DNA from 2 places in the Vibrio sp. 1580 genome. Region 1 is predicted to be linked to the other one. Evidence: riboswitches for the same ligand, from Rfam matches in the RefSeq annotation. Region 1 holds a riboswitch; the other holds the start of a gene.
The links. Region 1 has a riboswitch for lysine ahead of tet(35) (tetracycline efflux Na+/H+ antiporter family transporter Tet(35)). Riboswitches for the same ligand answer to the same signal wherever they lie in the genome.
Positions count from the first base shown of each region.

Region 2: it holds a riboswitch for lysine, as region 1 does, so the genes downstream of both, lysC (lysine-sensitive aspartokinase 3) here and tet(35) (tetracycline efflux Na+/H+ antiporter family transporter Tet(35)) in region 1, are expected to answer to the same signal.

Region 1 covers NZ_JAWOVT010000007.1:128,975-134,653, reverse strand. Annotated here, with positions in the region: gene R7093_RS13170 (inosine/guanosine kinase) at 1-1,024, shown strand, start outside; gene R7093_RS13165 (H-NS family nucleoid-associated regulatory protein) at 1,153-1,560, opposite strand; lysine riboswitch at 2,143-2,325, shown strand; gene tet(35) (tetracycline efflux Na+/H+ antiporter family transporter Tet(35)) at 2,435-4,036, shown strand; His leader region at 4,217-4,354, shown strand; gene hisG (ATP phosphoribosyltransferase) at 4,408-5,304, shown strand; gene hisD (histidinol dehydrogenase) at 5,310-5,679, shown strand, end outside.
Region 2 covers NZ_JAWOVT010000014.1:89,687-95,365, forward strand. Annotated here, with positions in the region: gene R7093_RS19905 (PglL family O-oligosaccharyltransferase) at 1-850, shown strand, start outside; gene R7093_RS19910 (pyridoxal-phosphate-dependent aminotransferase family protein) at 910-2,031, opposite strand; lysine riboswitch at 2,252-2,430, shown strand; gene lysC (lysine-sensitive aspartokinase 3) at 2,532-3,884, shown strand; gene metH (methionine synthase) at 3,971-5,679, opposite strand, start outside.

The DNA of each region.
Region 1 (5,679 bases):
AATTGGTAACACGCTACATAACTACTCCGTGCTAGCTGATGACCGCTCCACACTACTTGGAGTGATGAGCCAGGATATTAAGATTGGCAGCTACGGTTACCGTTATCTTTGTAATACATCAAGCCGCATGGACTTGAACTACCTACAAGGTGTAGATGGTGCAATTGGCCGTTGTTTTGCTCTTATCACAGAAGACGGTGAACGTACTTTTGCTATCAGCGAAGGGCAAATGAACCAACTCCATCCTGATAGCATTCCAGAGAAAATCTTTAAAAATGCATCAGCACTTGTACTGACGTCATATCTAGTACGTTGCAAAGACGGCGACCCAATGCCGGAAGCAACAATGAAAGCGATTGAGTACGCGAAAAAGAATGATGTGCCTGTTGTTCTGACTTTAGGCACAAAGTTTGTTATTCAAGATGACCCTAAATATTGGCAAGAATTCATTCGAGATAACGTTTCAGTCGTTGCGATGAATGAAGATGAAGCAGAAGCTCTGACGGGGGAATCTGATCCACTTGCTGCGTCTGATAAAACATTGGAGTGGGCTGATCTAGTATTGTGCACGGCGGGTCCTGTAGGTCTATTTATGGCTGGGTATACGGAAGATAGCGCGAAGCGCGAAACTTCTTTGCCATTGCTTCCAGGGTCAATTGCTGAATTTAATCGTTATGAATTTAGTCGCCCGGCGAAAAAAGACTCATGCGAGACGCCAATAAAAGTGTACTCGCATATCTCGCCATATATGGGTGGCCCAGAAAAAATTAAGAATACAAATGGCGCAGGTGATGCCGCGTTATCTGCTGTTCTTCATGATATGGCAGCAAATAAATACCATAAAGAAAATGTGCCTAATTCAAGCAAGCACAGTAACGAGTATTTAACTTACTCTTCTTTTTCTCAAGTCTGCAAATACGCAAACCGCGCGAGCTACGAAGTTCTCGTGCAACATTCACCACGATTGTCGCGCGGACTTCCTGAGCGAGAAGATAGTCTAGAAGAAGCATACTGGGAACGTTAATACGAAGCGATTTAATTAACTATTCTGTAACTAAAGTAAAAGGCACATTAAGAAATGTGCCTTTTTTATTTGTAATGGTTTAAATAAAAAAGGCTCCCTATGGGAGCCTTTTAAAAAATAGCACGGATCTAGATTAGGAACTCATCCAGAGATTTACCTGCATCAAGTTGCTCTTGAATCGCCGAAGGTGTACGACCTTGGCCAGTCCAAGTTTTCTCATTACCGTTTGAATCTGTGTATTTGTATTTAGCAGGGCGAGGTGCGCGCTTCGCTTTGCCTTTCGTCTTAGTTTCGCCAGATAGCGCAGTAATAAGTGCTTCTACGTCAATACCGTCTTGAGCGATTTTCTCAGCAATCTCTGCAAGCTTAGCTTCTTGCTCTGCTTGTGCTGCGCGTTCTGCTTCTTCTGCTTCACGACGCTCATCTACGACAGTAGTGAGTTTATCTAGAGCTTCTTCCAATTGTTCTAGAGTCAGCTCACGAGAAAATGCACGAAGGCTACGGATATTTAGAAGGGTTTTAGTCAGCTCTGACATAACGATTCCTATTAAAAGGTTAATGTGTTGGGCACTTTTTATCGTTACGATTAAATAATGCCAATCTATAAATAAACAAAGAGTCCTTATATTTAACTTTATCTTTTCCTTATGTGCAAATGCTAAATCAAGATTTTGTTTAAATTTGACTATTTTTTAAAGCAATTAATATTATTACACTCGAAATAAATCATTATTAGATGAGAACTAAAATCAACAATCATTATTGTATAGAGAGAGTGACAGCTTGGCTTTTTATAGAAAAATTTGAGTTATTACTTAAAAATATGAAGCATCCATCTTTAATGCTGTGTCATATATCCTTAATTTATTGATATAAGATAAACCATGATATTTCTAAGGTAGTAATAATGTTTCATAAATAACATGATTGATGTGATTTCAGTTGCACAAAACTTATGGAAGTAGGCAAGGTTTATAAATTATCTCAGTCATTATTTATTTGTTTAATTTAGTTTGATGTGTTGCATTGACTCTCATCATAAGTACAATGGCTGCCACCTGATGCAATATTGCAGACAATTTGTTGTTAATTTGTACAGTTAGTGGTTAATTGTTTGTTGTTGCCGTAGAGGCGCGGTCTCGAAGAGTAGCTATTATTGGGGTGATGCCAATGAATAATAGTGGAAGGCGAAGATTGCCGAAGTAAGTAACTCATCAAAGTTACTTGCTGGGGTTGTATCTGAAAGGAACAACACTGCCATAGTATATATTCACATTAAACTATGGAGCGCTACTGTAGGGTTGGGTGGAGTGTTCGCTTCCCTGTCGCTAAGTTCAACATGAGCACGTATCGTATGCTACGTGACTTGTCTGCAGTAGATCTCTAGCCAAACTTTGGTTTTTGAAGATCATGAATTTAATAGATTTTTCTAGTTCTCCTGTTTCATTATTGCCACCTATTGTCGCTTTGACTTTGGCGATTTTGACTCGACGTGTATTAGTTTCCTTGGGTGTAGGTATCGTGCTAGGTGCGGTGCTACTTAATAGCTGGTCTATCAGCGACACCGCAGGTTACGTCAGTTCTCAAGTTTCTTCTGTCTTTATTGAAGATGGCGGAATTAACACTTGGAACATGAGCATTGTTGGTTTCCTAATCTTATTAGGTATGACAACAGCTTTATTAACGCTATCTGGCGGTACTCGTGCTTTTGCTGAATGGGCACAATCTCGAGTGAAGAGTAAACGCGGCTCCAAACTTCTTGCCGCCTTTTTAGGCGTATTCATTTTTGTCGATGATTACTTTAATAGCCTTGCTGTTGGTGCGATCTCTCGCCCAGTAACCGATCGCTTTTATGTGTCTCGCGCTAAGCTTGCGTACATTCTAGACTCAACCGCTGCTCCAATGTGTGTAATTATGCCTGCTTCTAGCTGGGGTGCTTACATTATTACTATTATTGGCGGGATCTTAGTCTCACATGGGATCACAGAGTATTCGGCTCTTGGCGCATATGTTCGTCTTATTCCAATGAACTTCTACGCCGTTTTTGCGCTGCTAATGGTGTTCGCTGTTGCGTGGTTTGGTCTTGATATTGGTAAAATGCGTGAGCATGAGATCTCTGCATCGCAAGGTCGTGGCTTTGATAAAGACAAAGAAAATGACTCGCAAGAAGCGCATGACCTAAACGAAGAGCTAGATATCCGTGAAAGTGAAAAGGGTAAAGTGTCAGATTTGATACTTCCTATCGTGACGCTGATTATCGCGACTATCGCTTCAATGCTTTACACGGGTGGCCAAGCATTGGCTGCTGATGGTAAGGAGTTTGCGCTTCTTGGTGCTTTTGAAAATACAGATGTAGGTACATCACTAATCTACGGTAGCTTGCTTGGCTTAGCAGTTGCACTGTTTACTGTTGTGAAGCAAGGTCTACCAATGGCTGAGATCGCACGTACACTTTGGATTGGTGCTAAGTCTATGTTTGGTGCGATTCTAATCTTAGTATTTGCCTGGACCATTGGTTCTGTTATCGGTGATATGAAGACTGGTACTTACCTTTCGACAATGGCGCAGGGCAATATCAACCCTCATTGGCTCCCAGTTATCCTATTCTTGTTGTCTGGCCTGATGGCGTTCTCAACAGGTACTTCATGGGGTACGTTCGGCATCATGCTTCCAATCGCTGGAGACATGGCTGGCGCAACAGACGTAGCGCTAATGCTACCGATGCTGAGTGCGGTTTTAGCTGGTGCGGTATTCGGTGACCATTGTTCACCAATCTCAGATACGACTATCTTGTCATCGACGGGTGCACGTTGTAACCACATTGATCACGTATCAACACAGCTACCTTATGCATTATCAGTCGCGCTTGTTTCATGCGTCGGCTTTATTGCCCTTGGTATGACTGCTTCAATAGCGTTCTCGTTCATTGCAGCGTCGATAACATTCGTTATCGTTTGCGCTATTTTGTCATGGCTTTCAAAGTCTAAAATAGCGTCTTGCCAGAGTGCGTAATTCACTGATTTAAAAAGTAAATTTATAGGAGGCTTCGGCCTCCTTTTTTATTTGTATTATACAATTCGAATTTTTTTAAAATTAAGGGTTGAAAAAAGTAATCAGCTTGGTTAGTGTGGTTGGTAACAAAGCAAATGAGAAGAGCCTTGAAATAAGTATGCGTAATTTTGTAATGAACATTCATCACCATCATCACCCAATCTAGTCTTTCGGGCGATGTACGCATACCCGGGAGGCAGGAAACTCCCGGAGGTAAAATCAAAGTAAAAGCAGATTTTAAACCCTCGGGAGACTTCAATCTCCCGAGGGTTTTTTAGTTTTATTAGTTTGAAAAATACTTAGATATCAAAATCTTGCATAGGGACAAAGCAATGCAAACACAACGTTTAAGAATCGCAATTCAGAAAAAAGGTCGTCTTAGCAAAGAGAGTCAAGCTCTACTAAAACAGTGCGGCGTAAAGTTCAACGTAATGGGCGAGCGTTTAGTTGTCCATTCTGAAAATATGCCAATTGATTTACTCTTGGTTCGTGACGACGACATCCCAGGTTTAATTATGGATGGCGTGGTTGACCTTGGCTTTATTGGCGAAAATGAACTAGAAGAAGTTCGCCTTGACCGCAAAGCATTAGGTGAACCCTGCGAGTTTGTTCAGCTTCGTCGACTTGATTTTGGTGGCTGTCGTTTATCTATCGCAATCGACAAGGACGAAGAGTACAACGGTCCACAAGACTTAGCTGGCAAGCGTATTGCTACAACGTATCCTCAACTTCTAAAAGCGTACATGGATGAAGCCGGCGTTCCATTCTCTACATGTATGCTGACAGGCTCTGTAGAAGTTGCCCCTCGCGCGGGTCTCGCTGATGCTATCGCTGATTTGGTTTCTACAGGTGCAACACTGGAAGCGAACGGCCTTAAAGAAGCTGAAATTATCTTCAAATCAAAAGCGACATTGATTCAACGCACTGGTGAGTTCGACGCAGACAAAGTGGCGCTAATCGAAAAGCTGTTAACTCGCATGCAAGGCGTGCAGCAAGCGAAAGAATCTAAGTACATTATGCTTCACGCCCCAGCAGAGAAGTTAGATCAAATTAAAGCACTACTGCCAGGTGCTGAAGACCCAACTGTTCTTCCTCTTTCTGCAGATAAGCAGAAAATGGCTGTTCACTTAGTGAGTTCTGAAAACCTATTCTGGGAAACAATGGAACAGCTGAAAGAGTTGGGCGCAAGTTCAATTCTCGTTCTACCAATTGAAAAAATGATGGAGTAAGCATCATGAGAACAGTCGTTTGGCAATCATTAAGTGAGAATCAGCAAGACTCTATTTTGGAGCGCCCTGCTATTGCAGAAGGTGCCAATATCACCACTGCTGTGGCCGAAGTTATTGCTAAAGTTCGAGAAGAAGGTGACTCTGCTCTTATTGAGCTGACAGAAAAGTTTGACCGTGTTAAGCCTGAATCCATTCGTGTTTCTTCTCAGGAAATTAAGGCAGCGTCAGAGCGTTTGTCAGAGTCAATGAAGAGCGCACTAGAGCAAGCTTACGCCAATATTTCTAAGTTCCACAAAGCGCAAAAGCCGCAACCGATCAAGGTGGAAACGCAGCCAGGTGTTCTTTGTGAACAAGTAACACGTCCAATTCAAAAAG
Region 2 (5,679 bases), on a different contig from region 1:
AAAGCCTTTTACTGGTTATGGATATGGTAAGTTTGAATCTGAGTACATGCTGTATACGGCTCGTCAACATGCCCTAAATGAGAATTACCCAGCTGGTTTGCCAGCCATGGATCATCCGCATAACGAGCTGCTTTACTGGGGAGTAGAAGGTGGCTTGCTGCCAATACTCGGCATCTTCTTAGCGATGGCACTGGTACTGTATCGAATCTATCAAGCCAAACGCGGAACTCGTCTTGCGTTGCTGGCCTTGTTTATACCTATCGTATTGCACTCACAACTGGAATACCCTTTCTACCACTCTCTCGTGCATTGGTTGATCTTCGTTATCCTACTGTACTGGGTCGATCAGCGCGTCTCTCGTTATCGACAAGTCGGCTTTAGTAATGTAACCAAAAGCTTGCTGCGTGTTTTTAGTTTGGTACTTCCCGTTGCGTTTACGTTTTACATGGTAAGCGCATTACATACGAATTATGTATTGACGAAGTTTGAGACCACTAGACCAACTAACCCTGATATTCTGAATCAAGTCAGTAACCCTGTAGTTTGGAAAGACAGGTTTGATTGGGATGTCTATAGCACGTTTTTAAACCTTGGGCTGTACCAACAAGACGCAACCTTGATTCAGCCTTATATCGATTGGTCGCTAAAAATCATCAAAGATAAGCCTCGCCCTGCATTTTATAATAATTTGATTTTGGCCTACCAAGGCTTAGATGACTCAAGTAAAGCGGAGCAAATTAGAGCTGAAGCGCAGTTTTTGTTCCCGAAGATTGATTTCAGTGACGTCAATTACCAGCCACCTTCTCAAGCAATATCTGCCTCACCAGCCCCCACTTCAGGAGCTGAGTAATAAATACCAAAAAGCGAAGGGATGACCTTCGCTTTTCTTTATCTCATTGCTGTATGATTTTATTCAGTGAGTGACTCTTCTAACGCTTTTAAGCACAGCGCAACGTTTTCAGATCGAGCGCCGTAACCCATTAAGCCAATACGCCACGCTTTACCAGCTAATGCCCCAAGGCCTGCACCAATTTCTAGGTTATAGGTTTCTAGCAAGTGAGCACGAACTTTTGCTTCATCAACTCCTTCAGGCACGTAAATCGCATTTAATTGTGGCAACCGATGGGCTTCGTCCACAACAAATTCAAAGCCTAACTTTTGTAAGCCATTTTTGAGTTTTTCATGCATCAGTTGGTGACGAGCCCAAGCGTTTTCTAATCCTTCATTTTTCAGTATCAATAAAGCTTCATGAAGCGCATACAAGCTATTAACTGGCGCCGTATGATGGTAACTACGCTTGCCTTCTCCACTCCAATACCCCAAAACTAAACTCTGATCGAGGAACCAACTCTGTACTGGTGTTGTTCTTGCTTGAATCTTTTCAATCGCGGCAGGAGAAAACGTCACTGGTGAGAGCCCTGGTACACATGACAAACATTTTTGACTGCCAGAGTAAACCGCATCCAGTTGCCACTCATCCACTTTTAACGGCACACCACCAAGTGACGTCACCGCATCAACAATAGATAATGCATTATGCTGTTTCGCCAGCTTACTCAATGCTTGAGCATCACTGACTGCACCAGTTGAGGTTTCCGCATGCACAAAAGCAAGAATTTTTGTATCTGGGTGCTGTTCGAGTGCTTGCTCGACTTTATCAATGGAAACAGGCGTCCCCCACTCATCATCGACGATAACAACTTCGCCACCAGCACGGACGACATTTTCGCGCATGCGTTCACCAAATACACCGTTACGGCAGACGATCACTTTGTCGCCTTTCTCGATCAAGTTTACAAAGCAGGTTTCCATCCCTGCACTACCTGGCGCTGAAACCGCAATAGTGAACTCATTGTCAGTTTGAAAGGCATACTTCAATAGCTGCTTGAGCTCATCCATCATACCGATAAACAGAGGATCAAGGTGACCTACAGTAGGACGGCTTAGTGCTTGTAACACTTGAGGATAAATATCAGAAGGACCAGGTCCCATTAAAATACGGTGAGGCGGAATAAAGCTTTGGATCGACATGTCAGCTCCTTGATTATCTTTTATCCTGAGCATTCTAAAAGTTCTATTCAATAACATGGCTCAGGTGTAGGGTTCTTCACCCTAATAGATTTTTCCTCTATCAGCAATTAGCCGTAAGTATGGAGGTCAAACCAGTGTCACAAAATCGTTAATAAAAAACACCATAAAGGTTGAAATATTGATTGACATTAAGGCCTCAAAACCGTTCAATGTTTGAGCTTTATGTAGAAGAGGAGCGCTACCCAGGTAGATGATTTGTGGAACCGCAATTCCAACACCAATCATTGAGGGGGAGTAGTGCCGAGGTAAGTCAAAGTTGCAGGATTTGACTTGTCGGTTGAATTGGGCTGAATCCCATCAACTGTCATCAGCGCAGTCTGATGAAGGGCTTCTGAGGGTAAATTTTTCAAATAGCATTCTAAATACCTCTCTTTTTGCTCTGTTCCTTTTCTCACTAAACATTGGATGTACAATTTTTTAGGAAGTCGTGGGAGAACGCAGTGAGCGCATTTAACGTAGCTAAATTCGGTGGAACCAGTGTTGCCAACTTTGAGGCAATGAGTCGTTGCGCCACCATTATCGAAAACAATCCAAATACTCGCCTGGTCGTGAGCAGCGCTTGCTCTGGCGTCACCAGCCTATTGGTAGAACTCGCCAACGGTGTTCAGGATCAAACGCACCGTACTGAGCTGCTGCAAAATCTGGCCAACATTCATGACGCCATTTTAACTCAGCTCGAAGACAGCACGAAAACTGCTGCCGAGGTGTATGGCATATTAGATACCGTAACCAGCCTGGCCGAGGCTGCATCTATCCAAGCTAGTGCGAAGTTAACCGATCATTTAGTCGCATGTGGCGAACTCATGTCGACGCATATTCTAACTCAGTTAATGTGTGAGCGAGGCATTCAAGCTGTGCGCTTTGATATCCGCGATGTGCTGCGTACTGATGACAACTTTGGTCGCGCAGAGCCAAACATTGAAGCAATTTCGACGCTTGCGCAAGATAAACTCGTACCACTTTGCCAACAATCCGTTGTTGTTACTCAAGGCTTCATAGGATCTGACGAAGCCGGTAATACAACAACACTAGGTCGAGGAGGCAGCGATTACAGCGCCGCCTTAATTGCTGAGAGCGTCAAAGCGGCAGGGTTAGAAATCTGGACTGATGTTCCGGGCATCTACACAACAGATCCGCGAATTGCGCCAAAAGCCTCACCAATTCCTGAGATCAGCTTTAGTGAAGCTTCAGAAATGGCTAACTTTGGCGCTAAAATCCTTCACCCTTCTACGCTAGTACCTGCATTGCGCCACGACATTCCGGTATTTGTGGGGTCATCGAAAGAGCCTGAAAAAGGGGGAACTTGGATTCGCCACCAAGTCGAAAGCTCACCGTTATTCCGTGCGCTAGCTTTGCGTTGTAACCAAACCATGGTAACGCTACGCAGCGCCAATATGTTCCACGCATACGGTTTCTTAGCAAAGGTCTTTGAGATCCTTGCAAAGCATAAGATCTCTGTCGATTTGATCACGACATCTGAAATCAGTGTATCGTTAACACTTGATCAAACTGATACATCTGGCGGAGCACCACAGCTGCCGCAAGCTGCACGAGAAGAGTTAGAAGAGTTATGTAAGGTAGAAGTTGAACATGACCTATGCCTCGTTGCTCTCATTGGTAACAACATGAGTGAGAGTAAAGGCTACGCGAAACAGGTTTTTGGCACGCTAGAAGATTTTAACCTACGCATGATTTGTTATGGCGCTAGCCCTCACAACTTATGCTTCTTGCTCCATGAATCGGTATCGAAACAAGCCATACAAAAACTCCACACGGAGTTGTTTGAGAAGTAAGTTCAACTCAATAAAACAAAGGGCTGCGTATCTGCAGCCCTTTGTTGTTTCATTAGTTGTTATATTTGGACGAGGTAAACATCAATTTAACCATTAATGTTTGGCCCTAACCATTTTTCAGCCTCGATCCTATCCCACCCCTTACGATCGGCGTAACTCTCTAGCTGATCTTCTTGGATCTGTGCGATCGCAAAGTAACGTGAGTCAGGATGAGAGAAGTACCAACCAGATACTGACGCACCCGGATACATTGCATAGCTGGAGGTTAGAGTCATGCCAATATTCTCTTCCGCATTAAGTAGCTCCCAAAGCGGTCCTTTTTCAGTATGCTCAGGGCACGCTGGATAACCTGGTGCAGGGCGAATACCTTGGTATTTTTCACGAATGAGATCATCGTTAGATAAATCTTCATCCGCAGCATAACCCCAAATTTCTTTACGGACACGCTCATGCAAATACTCAGCAAACGCTTCGGCTAGGCGATCCGCCACCGCTTGAATCATAATTGCGTTGTAATCATCTCCCTGTGCTTTGTATTCATCAGCAAGCTCTCGTTCACCAATACCACCAGTGACAGCAAATGCCCCTATCCAATCATGTTTACCCGACTCTTTAGGTGCGATGTAGTCGGATAAACAATAGTTGAATCCTTTTGGTTTCTCGGTCTGTTGTCGCAAGTTACGTAATACTTTCACAACGTCGGTACGAGTTTCATCAGCATAAACTTCAATGTCGTCCCCCACGCTCGCAGCAGGGAATAAGCCACACATTCCACGCGCTTTTAACAGGCCTTCTCGCTCAACTCGATCAAGTAACTCGTTGGCATCTTCGAATAAACGTTTTGCTTCTTCACCAACTTCTTCATGTTGGAAAATTGTTGGATACTTACCCACAAGTGACCAAGTCATAAAGAATGGTGTCCAATCGATGTATTGACGTAATATAGCCACATCAAAATCATCGAAGATATGAATGCCAGGCTTAACAGGCACTGGAGGAGTATAAGCTTCCCAATCGATCGCAACTTTATTCGCTCGAGCCGCTTCTAATGTCACTGGTTTGGTTCTCGGTTTCTTTCGATTATGTTGATCACGTACTCGTTCGTAATCAGCTTGAAGTTTTTCAACAAATTCAGGGCGACGTTCATCTGACAGAAGAGAAGTACATACGCCCACTGCACGTGAGGCGTTGTTCACGTAAACCACTGGATGCTTGTAATTTTGCTCAATCTTAACTGCTGTATGGGCTTTTGACGTTGTTGCGCCACCGATGAGAAGAGGTAAGTTAAAGTCGAGACGCTCCATCTCTTTTGCAACATGCACCATTTCGTCTAATGAAGGCGTGATCAACCCTGATAAACCAATAATATCGACGTTTTCTTCTTGCGCTACTTTTAAGATCTTTTCGCAAGGAACCATGACACCAAGATCGATAATTTCGTAGTTATTGCACTGCAATACAACGCCAACGATATTTTTCCCGATATCATGTACATCACCTTTGACCGTCGCTAGCAAAATCTTACCGTTTGTTTGTCCCACCTGCTTTTCTGCATTGATGTAGGGCTCCAGATGCGCGACTGCTTGCTTCATCACTCGTGCAGATTTTACGACCTGAGGAAGGAACATTTTACCTTCACCAAACAAGTCTCCGACGACGTTCATCCCATCCATTAGTGGGCCTTCAATCACCTCTAATGGCTTTGAAGCGTTGACACGAGCCTCTTCGGTATCATCAACGATGAACTCAGTTATTCCTTTCACTAACGCGTGCTCTAAGCGCTTTTCAACAGGCC